2 regions of the Tepidicaulis sp. genome follow, and region 2 is predicted to be linked to the other one. Evidence: riboswitches for the same ligand, from Rfam matches in the RefSeq annotation. Region 2 holds a riboswitch; the other holds the start of a gene.

Evidence for each region. Region 2 has a riboswitch for cobalamin ahead of ACOQOT_RS04430 (TonB-dependent receptor plug domain-containing protein). Riboswitches for the same ligand answer to the same signal wherever they lie in the genome.
Region 1: it holds a riboswitch for cobalamin, as region 2 does, so the genes downstream of both, ACOQOT_RS02930 (ABC transporter substrate-binding protein) here and ACOQOT_RS04430 (TonB-dependent receptor plug domain-containing protein) in region 2, are expected to answer to the same signal.

Annotation. Positions count from the first base shown of each region.
Region 1 is NZ_OZ244942.1:621,260-625,817, forward strand. It holds gene ACOQOT_RS02910 (ribonucleoside-diphosphate reductase subunit alpha) at 1-502, shown strand, start outside; gene ACOQOT_RS02915 (ribonucleotide-diphosphate reductase subunit beta) at 582-1,541, shown strand; gene ACOQOT_RS02920 (globin family protein) at 1,572-1,988, opposite strand; gene ACOQOT_RS02925 (dATP/dGTP pyrophosphohydrolase domain-containing protein) at 2,089-2,382, opposite strand; cobalamin riboswitch at 2,517-2,698, shown strand; gene ACOQOT_RS02930 (ABC transporter substrate-binding protein) at 2,764-3,636, shown strand; gene ACOQOT_RS02935 (FecCD family ABC transporter permease) at 3,633-4,558, shown strand, end outside.
Region 2 is NZ_OZ244942.1:939,404-943,961, forward strand. It holds gene ACOQOT_RS04425 (ferritin-like domain-containing protein) at 1-251, opposite strand, end outside; gene ACOQOT_RS04430 (TonB-dependent receptor plug domain-containing protein) at 478-2,439, opposite strand; cobalamin riboswitch at 2,623-2,829, opposite strand; gene ACOQOT_RS04435 (hypothetical protein) at 2,925-3,173, opposite strand; gene ACOQOT_RS04440 (acyl-homoserine-lactone synthase) at 3,170-3,802, opposite strand; gene ACOQOT_RS04445 (helix-turn-helix transcriptional regulator) at 3,920-4,558, opposite strand, start outside.

The DNA.
Region 1 (4,558 bases), 320 kb from region 2:
AAAAGGCCGCGACGATGACGAGACCTGGTCGTCCATCGTGGTGAATGGCGGCTCGGTTCAGCATCTCGATTTCCTCTCCGACGAGGAAAAAGACGTCTTCAAGACCGCCTTCGAACTCGACCAGCGCTGGGTGATCGACCATGCCGCCGACCGCGCGGCCATGATCGATCAGGCCCAGTCGGTCAACATCTTCCTGCCCGCCGATGTGCATAAGCGCGATCTGCACCAGCTGCACCACCGGGCCTGGAAGAAAGGCGTGAAGTCGCTTTACTACTGCCGCTCGCTCTCCATTCAGCGCGCCGAAAAAGCGCAAGGCGGCGGCGCGGTGGCCGAGCTGATGGCGCCGCCCTCCAAGGCCGCCGAAGTGCCGCTCAAGACACTGGAGGAAGTGGCTGTGGAATCGCGCCTTGCGATGAACGGCGCCGGCAATGCCGCGCCCGCGAAACCGCAAGTCATCAATCCGGCTGAGCAGGATTACGACGAGTGCCTGTCCTGTCAGTAAGTTGCGTTTTGTGGCCCGGCGTCAAACCCGGGCCACAAGTCCCTTTATCTGGTGCTGAAGCCTAAACCGGAGCGATCCCATGTCTCTTCTTGAAGAACGCGCCACCTACAAACCCTTCCGTTATCCTTGGGCCTATGATGCCTGGCTGACGCAGCAGCGCATTCACTGGCTGCCGGAAGAGGTGCCGCTGGCCGACGATGTGAAGGACTGGGCGAAATCGCTGACCGATGCCGAGCGCAATCTGCTCACGCAGATTTTCCGCTTCTTCGTGCAGGCGGATGTGGAAGTGAACAATTGCTACATGAAGCATTATTCGCAGGTCTTCAAACCGACCGAAGTGCAGATGATGCTCGCCGCCTTCTCCAATATCGAGACGGTGCATATTTCCGCCTATTCCCATTTGCTCGACACGATCGGCATGCCGGAAGTCGAGTATGAAGCCTTCCTGAAATACAAGCAGATGAAGGACAAATACGACTATATGCAGGAATGGGGCGTGAGCACGGATGAGGATATCGCCAAGACGCTCGCCGTTTTCGGCGCCTTTACCGAGGGCGTGCAGCTTTTCGCGTCTTTCGCGATCTTGATGAACTTCCCCCGCTTCAACAAGATGAAGGGGATGGGCCAGATCGTGACATGGTCGGCGCGTGATGAAACGCTGCACACCAATTCCGTCATCAAGCTTTTCCGCACCTTCATCGATGAAAAGCCGGAAATCTGGACGGAAGATCTGCAGCGCGAGATTTACAAATCCTGCGAAACGATCATCCACCATGAAGACGCCTTTATCGATCTTGCTTTCGAGGCGGGCGATGTGGAAGGGCTCTCGGCCGAGCAGGTGAAATCCTATATCCGCTGGATCGCCAATACGCGCCTTTCCCAGCTCGGGCTTCTGCCCATCTACCGGGTGGAAAAAAACCCGCTGCCCTGGATGGATGAAATGCTGAACGGCATCGAGCACACGAACTTCTTCGAAAACCGCGCAACGGAATATTCCAAAGCCTCCACCAAAGGCACCTGGGACGAAGCGTTCGATTGATTGGCTGAAGAAAGCGGGGGCGCGGCGGCCTTACGCCTTCGCGCCTTCCGCCGCCTCGATCATGGCGCCGGCGAGAAGGGTGTAGGTTTTCTCCCAGGCCGCTTTCGTTTCCGCGGTGAAGGCATCGCCGAGTCCCTGTTCCAGCGTCCAGAGCAGCGCTTCGCCGACCGGCTGGTAGTGGGCGGCGGTGACGCCGTAATCCACATGTTTGCGCCCGAGCTCCTGAACGGCCGGCAGGATCGCCTCGAGATTGTTCAACCCGTTCACGGCGACGGCGAGCATCTGCATCAGCTTCTTGCCCTGCTCGCTTATATCCCCTTTGAAGAGCGGTTTAACCTCCGGTGCGATGGTGAAGAGCCGGTCGTAAAACATGGCGGCCGCTTGATCGGAAATCGGCCGCACGGCGGCAAAGGACTCTTGAACGAGGGTGCGTTCTTGCGGCGTCATGAAGCTCTCCCGGGCTTTCGTGGTAATCGCGAAAAGCCTACTCGGAGAAGGGATATTGGCAATTAAAGGCTCCGTGAGGCGGCGTGATCGCCTGTGAGCGTTAGGCGATATGGCTGCCCGTTCCGTCTCCTGCCGCGCGCCAATTGCGCGCCCGGTTGATCGTCATTTTCTCGTTCACGGCCTGATGGAGATCGATGCCGGTTTCTTCCGCCGCCCGGTAAAGCAGGATGAGGATGTCGGCCATTTCATGCGCCGCGTCTTCTTTGCTGCCGCAGCTTAATGCCTCGCGCAGCTCCTCCATTTCCAGCATGGCCCGCTCGGCAAGGCGGGCTGGCTCTGCCACAGGTCCGAATGTTTCCTCCGCCCAGGCTGCGATCGTGGCCTGTGTTTCCATTGCTCAGATGCCCGCTCTTATCGTCCGGCCTTCATTGGCGCCGTGGCAGCCTAGCTTTGCCTTGGGCCCGGCGGAAGCCTTCCTCCCGTCAAATTTGAGGCATCAGGCTTCTTTTGCATCTTGCCGGTACGCGCACTAGACTGCGCCGCGACGGTGCCCCGCGAGGGGGTAAAAGGGAATCCGGGAATGCCGGAGCTGTCCCCGCAACTGTGAACGGCGAGCCCGCGCCGCATTGCCACTGGCCAAAGGCCGGGAAGGCAGGCGCAAGGGCGCGGACCCGTAAGCCAGGAAACCTGCCGTCATGTCGTCCGCTCCGGGCCGGGTGAGCTTGGGGATGCGGGGTTCCGCTGCGGCGACGCCGGTTTCATCGTCGAGGCGGATATGGCACGGATTTTCACGTCAGGATTGATAGCGGCAGCATTGCTCCTTGTCTTTGCTTCGCTTGGAGCGCGGGCAGGGCAGCCGCCCGCGCCGCAGAAGATCGTCTCGCTCAATCTTTGTTCCGACATTTATCTGCTGATGCTGGCAGCGCCCGGCACGGTGCGCTCGGTTTCTTTTCTCGCGCAAGATCCCTCGCTTTCGCCGGTCGCCGATAAAGCAAAGACCCTCCATGCCAATGCGGGGGAGGTGGAAGAGCTGATCGCCATGCACCCCGATTTGGTGCTTGCCCATGAATTTACCTCGCCCTTGAAGCTCGGCCTTTTCGACAAGCTAGGCATTGAGACGGTCAAAGTAAGCGACCCGCAGTCCTTCGCCGATATCCGCGCCAATCTGCGCCGCATCGCAAAGGCCCTCGGGCGTGTCGACGAGGGCGAAGAGGCGGTCCGCCGTTTCGATGCGGTGCTGGCCGGGACGCATTGGAGAGAAAGCACGCCGCGCGCCCGTGTCATCGTTTACCGCCCGCGCGGCTTTGCAGCGGGCGATGGCGGGCTGACGAAAGAATTGCTGGAGCATGTGGGGCTCGCCAATCTTTCCGGTGCCAAGGACGATCTCGGCGCCTATATGCCGCTCGAAGAGGTGCTGCTCGCCGATCCCGATTACATCATCGTTTCCGCCGATGCCTTGCAGCAGCGCTCGCTTGTCCGCGCGCTGCTCGATCATGCGGCCATGCGCCATTTCGACAAGACGCATGAAGGTGCGCGCATCGCCATCCCCTCCGATATGTGGAGCTGCGGCACGCCTTTTATTGCAGGTGTCGTAGAGCGGCTTGCCGCGCTGCCGCGTGCGCCGCTTGAGAGGGAGGCGCGGCAATGAACCGTTCCGGGACCCGCGCCGGCCTCAAGCTCAATCTCGCTTTGGCGCTGCTTGTCGCCGCCGCTTTTGCCGCTTCCATCGCCATGGGCCGCGGCGGGGCGTTTCTGACCGACGCCTTTCGCGAGGCTTATGCGCTCGATCCGGAAACCTTCGCCGTCATTCTTTATGACATCCGCCTGCCGCGCGCGCTGCTCGGGCTCTTTATCGGGGCAAGCCTCGGGCTTTGCGGTGCGGCCTTGCAGGGGCTCTTGCAAAACCCGCTGGCGGAACCGGGGCTCATCGGCGCCTCGAGCGGGGCGGCGCTCGGCGCGGTCAGTGTTTTTTATTTCTCGCTTGGCGGGGGAATGCTCGGCCTGCCGCTTGGCGGCATTGCAGGGGCGGCCCTGGCACTCGGCATTCTTTATGCGCTGGCCGGGCGCAACCCCAGCCTGACAACCCTCATTCTGGCAGGTGTTGCCATTTCCGCTTTTGCCGGCGCTTTGACCTCGCTTGCCCTGTCCCTTGCGCCGAGCCCCTATGCCGCGCTTGAAATCGTCTTCTGGATGCTGGGCTCGCTTGCCGACCGCTCCATGGAACATGTGCTCTTCGCCGCTCCTTTCATGGGCCTCGGCGCGCTTATCATCGCAAGCACCGCCCGTGCGCTCGATGCCTATGCGCTGGGAGAAGACACGGCAACGAGCCTCGGCTTCAATCCGGCTTCGGTGAAGGCGCGGGTCATTCTGGGCACGGCCCTTGCCGTCGGTGCTGCCGTGGCGGTGACGGGCGTTGTCGGTTTTATCGGCCTTGTCGTGCCGCATCTCGTGCGTCCGCTTGTCGGCCACAGTCCCGCAAGGCTCCTGCTGCCGAGCGCGCTTGCCGGCGCCGCGCTCACCCTTGCCGCCGATATTGTCGTGCGTCTGCCGCCGACGGGGCTTGAGCTGAA
Region 2 (4,558 bases):
ACCGTCATGGTCGGGTCGACCATATATTCGTTTTCGATATCGAAGGGCTCGCTAAAGTCGATATAGCGCGCGTCGTTCGGGTCCCAGAAATGGTCGTGGGTTGCCGAGATGATCTTGTCGAAGGCACTGGTACGATCGAGATAGCGCTCGCAATCCATCATGGCGGCGAAATCGGTCGGCTCTACGGTGTTGTAGATATTGTCCTTCGTGATCTGACCAGCGGCTTCTTTGTGGGGTACTGCCTGCGTCATCAATAATCTCCTCCGGTCTGCGAGGCTCAGGGTCTGTGGGTGCTTTTGGTGTGCCTCAACCTGAAAAAATCATGACGCCTGCGTCATTTTTGGTCTTTGATCTGGATCAAAGAAAAGGGCCGGCGCTGAAAACGCCGGCCCCGCTGCGAGGGGTTCTTATGAGCAGAACCCGAAAAGTCGCCTGTTTCTGCGGATTTTCTCTCCGCTCATTACTCCGGAAAGAGGATCAGAACGTTACTTTCACCCCCATCAGAAATTCCCGGCCCGGCGCCGCGAACCCGTCTGCAGGCTCGTATTCGGCGTCGAAAGCGTTGTTCACCCGGCCGAAAACCTGGAAATGCGGGCCGATATCTTTCGAGCCCGTCAGATCGACCACAGTGTAATTGTCGCCTTCGATGAGACCGCCGCTCACCCGGTCCACATCCCGGTAAAGATCGACCCAGGTAACGGCGAGCCCGAGGCGGGCATCTTCCATCGCCTGCCAGTCGAGCGTGCCATGCACTTTGTGGCGCGGGCGCCGGCTCTGTCCGCCGCGCAGAGGCTGAGTATCGACGACGGTGAAGGTGTAATCGGCGCGGGCCGACAGTGTGTCGCTGATTTCCACATCGACAAAGCTTTCGATCCCATGCGCGTTGAACTCGTTCACATTCGTTGTCGTGGAATCGAACGAAGGCAGGAAGACCGTGATGATAGCGTTTTCATAATCGGTATCGAAATAGGTGATACCCGTTTGAATGCGCCCGTCAAGGAAGCCCTGCTCGAGACCGACTTCCCAGCCTTCGCTTTCCTCCGGCTCGAGATTGGGATTGCCGCGGAAGGCATTGCCGAAGGAATTCGGCGTAAAGCCATAGCGCTCGAAGAGCGAAGGTACTTTGAAGCCCGTGCCGTAGCTTGCCGTCAGCCGCGTATCGGTTTCGGGATGATAGTAACCCGGCGTCAGCGTGTAGGTGACTTCATCGTCGAAATTTTCCGGATTGTCATAGCGCACGCTTGCCGAGGCAAAGAAGCGCTCGCCGAAGCTCACCCGGTCGCTCAGCCAGAACGAGGTGGTGTATTCATCCGCCTCGGAGCGCAGTTGCTGCACGAAGCCGAAGCCGAAATCGCGAAAACCCCGTGCTTCCAGCTCTTCGTATTTGTATTCACCGGCAAGGTTCAGTGTGTGATTGCCGAGCGTGACGAAGTTTTCCAGCTTGGCGACGGTGCGCGTGCCTTCATTCGTCGATTCCTGGTTGGTGTTGAGGTTTGCCGCATCCGGATGGTCGATGATGACGCGCGTATAATCGGTATAGGCAAGCGTGAGAACGGGCCGGTAAGCGCCGCCATAGAAATTCCCTTTCAGCCCGCCGCTCAGGAAAATCTCCTGGTTCTTGGCAACGGCGTTGAAATCCTGCGGCAGGGAATTGTCCGTATCCGTATTGGAATTGATATATTGGCCGAAGGTGAAGGCTGAGAGCGTGTTGCTCAAATCCGTATCGAGCTGCAGGCTGAGGGCCGTGTTCTCGTTACCGTCTTCTTCTTCGGCAAAACCGCCGCGCAGATGTTGCGGCGTGATGTCATTGCCGTCCGTTGCCTGGCGCGAGAGCGAGAGCGCATAGCCGATGCCTGCATAAGAGCCGTCTGCCAGGGCCGCGGTGTTGAACGTGCCGAGCGAGCCGAGTTCCGCCCGCACGCTGGTGCGCAGCGCGCCTTCGCCCTTTTTCGTGATGATGTTGATGACGCCGCCCAGCGCCGCGCTGCCGTAAAGCCCGCTCTGCGGCCCGCGGATGACCTCGATGCGCTCGACATTTTCTGTCGTCAGCGTGGAAAAGTCGAAAGCGCCCGCCGGGGCACCCGGATCGTTAATCTCGATCCCGTTCAAAAGCACAAGCGTGTGGTTGGAATTGCCGCCGCGCGAAAAGACGCTGGTGACGGAGCCTTTCGAGCCCGATTGCACGATGTGAAGCCCCGGCACGCCTTGCAGCGCTTCGCCCACTGTGCGGTATTGCCGCCGATCGATATCATCGGCGGTGATGACGCTGACGGAAGAGCCGACCTGCTCGATGGGTGCAGGGCCCGAAGGGGCGGTAACCAGAATCTCCGGCGCGATGATCTGCCGGTCCGCATGCGCAAGGCCGGTAAGGAGTGTCGTGAAAAGGGCCGTGCTGCCCAATAGCGCCGCTGTGCGGCGCGCCTCATTGAAATGAACCATTAGTCCAGTCCCCTCATAAAACGGTCCGCCCGACCGCAGGGTGCCGAGGGACGGGATGAGGGAACGGAAAGCCGGAAGGCGCGCGCGGCTTCGTGCATGGGGAGGGGGAAGTGCCCGCCGCGCCGCATGCCAAGGCCGCGTCACCGACGGAAGATCCGCTCCGATGGCACACCCCGGCCAGCGGCAGATGACGCGCGATGCGGCAGGTCTCCTGGCTTGCGGGTCATAAAACGGTTCCGGTCTTCCCAGGGCGGATGCCCCAGTGACGTGAGTGGAACCGATCTCGCCGCTTACAGTTGCGGGGGCAGCCAAGGAATGGCCCGTATGAAGCGGGCGTCACCTTGTTCCCTTTTATCCCGGATATCCGGGACCGGATCGCGGCGCGAGTATAGGGGCGCGCTGCAAATTGTCAAAAGCGCAAAAAAACGGAAGGGAAGCAGCGCTCTCACGCCGCTTCCCCTCGCTCAATCCTGTGCGTCTTCTTCTCAGTGCCGCCGCGTCGAGACGGGCAGGGCGGTCAAGGACATCTCCGCTGGGCATTGCGGGTTTTTGAGAACATGCTCGGCAATCACGTCGAGCAGCGCGCCGTGCAATGTCTCCACCCGTTCGTCATGGGCATGGCCGGCGCCGGAGCGCACCAGGTAAAGCACGGCTTTGACGAGCCCTTCGATATGCGCGTCCGCGTTTTGCGGCAAGGCGCCTTCTTCGTGTTTCGGTTTGGTTTGAACGCTCACGCTGCTACCTCTTCTTCATACTCGTGGATGTCGATCACGGAACCTTCGATGCCGAACACATCGCGAATGCGCTGCGAGGAGGAAGGCGCCGTGGAGTAATGCCCGGCGAGAAACTCTTCCTCGCCGATGCGGATGGCCGGCCCGTAAATGGTGGGTTTGAGGCCGAGCTGTTCGAGCGCCCGGGCCTTGGAGGGATAAGTGACGAAAACGAAATGCTCGATGCCGTGCGCCCAGGCCCATTCCATGCCGGCCAGCGTGCACAGGGCATGGTGATAGGTATGCGCGCCTTTCGGCAGATCGGGGTCGACGCACATGCGGCTGCCTTCGGCCACGCGCGCGCTTTTCGGCAGCTCATGGCCATGTGCAAGCTCCGGCCAGAGCGCTTCGAGCATGTAAGGATGATCGGTGCGCACCATGCGCCCGCAGGCCCGCACGGCCTGATTGTCGTCACGAATCGTGAAGTAATGGGTCCAGAGCGGATGGTCGAACTGGTCCGCTTCGCGGTGGTTGAGATTGGGAATGACCCAGCCCGCCCGCTCGACGAAAACCTTGTGGCGCAAACGCAGCATCGAATCGAAAGCGTTGCCGAAATGATGCGCGGTGAGGATGGTGAAGTGATCGACTTTCATGGGGGGCCTCTCTCTCCGTGTTGATGGAGAAAGGCTTTCATGAGGGCGCGCGGACCCGCACCTCCCCTTAAGGGTAGGTCTTGGAAATCGGATTATATATCAAGGAGTTACGGAAGGTCAGAGAAACTGAATGTCTTCCGGATCGATGGTGATGAGCCCGAGATAGAGCGCTTTGACGATGGCGATGCGGCCATAGGCGCCGAGCTTCGTGTAGCAGTTCTTCAGATGGAACTTCACCGTTTCCTGGGAAACGCTGAGAAGCTGGGAAATCTCCCAAGCGGTCTTGCCCCGTGCCCATTGCGTCAGTACTTCCTGCTCGCGCGGGGTGAGCGGCTGGGCGGGGGCCATTTCCACGGCCAGATGGTCCATGAAGACTTTATGCAGCAAGGCGGTGCGGGCATGAACTTCCGCCAGCACCCGCTCGCAGTCCACATCCGGCTCGTCGGAGGCAACGGAATAAACGGCGCTGATGCCGGGCGCGCTTACAAGCGCGGAGGAAATACCCTGCTTGAGGCCGAGATCGGCTGCTTCGCCGTAAAAGCGGCGCTGGAATGGGCTGAGCTCGTGGCGCTCGAGCAGCCTTTGCCAGGAGAAGGGGCCGGAGCCCTGGCCGGCCTGCTGCAAGGTCAGGTCCGCTTGCGCGTAGCCCTGCTCTTCATAGTGGTTCAGCCATTCGGTTTTGTAATTGGTGGCGAAATACTGATCGCGCGTCGGGTCGCGCCCGGGCAGCACATAGCCGAGGATCGCGTGGTTCAG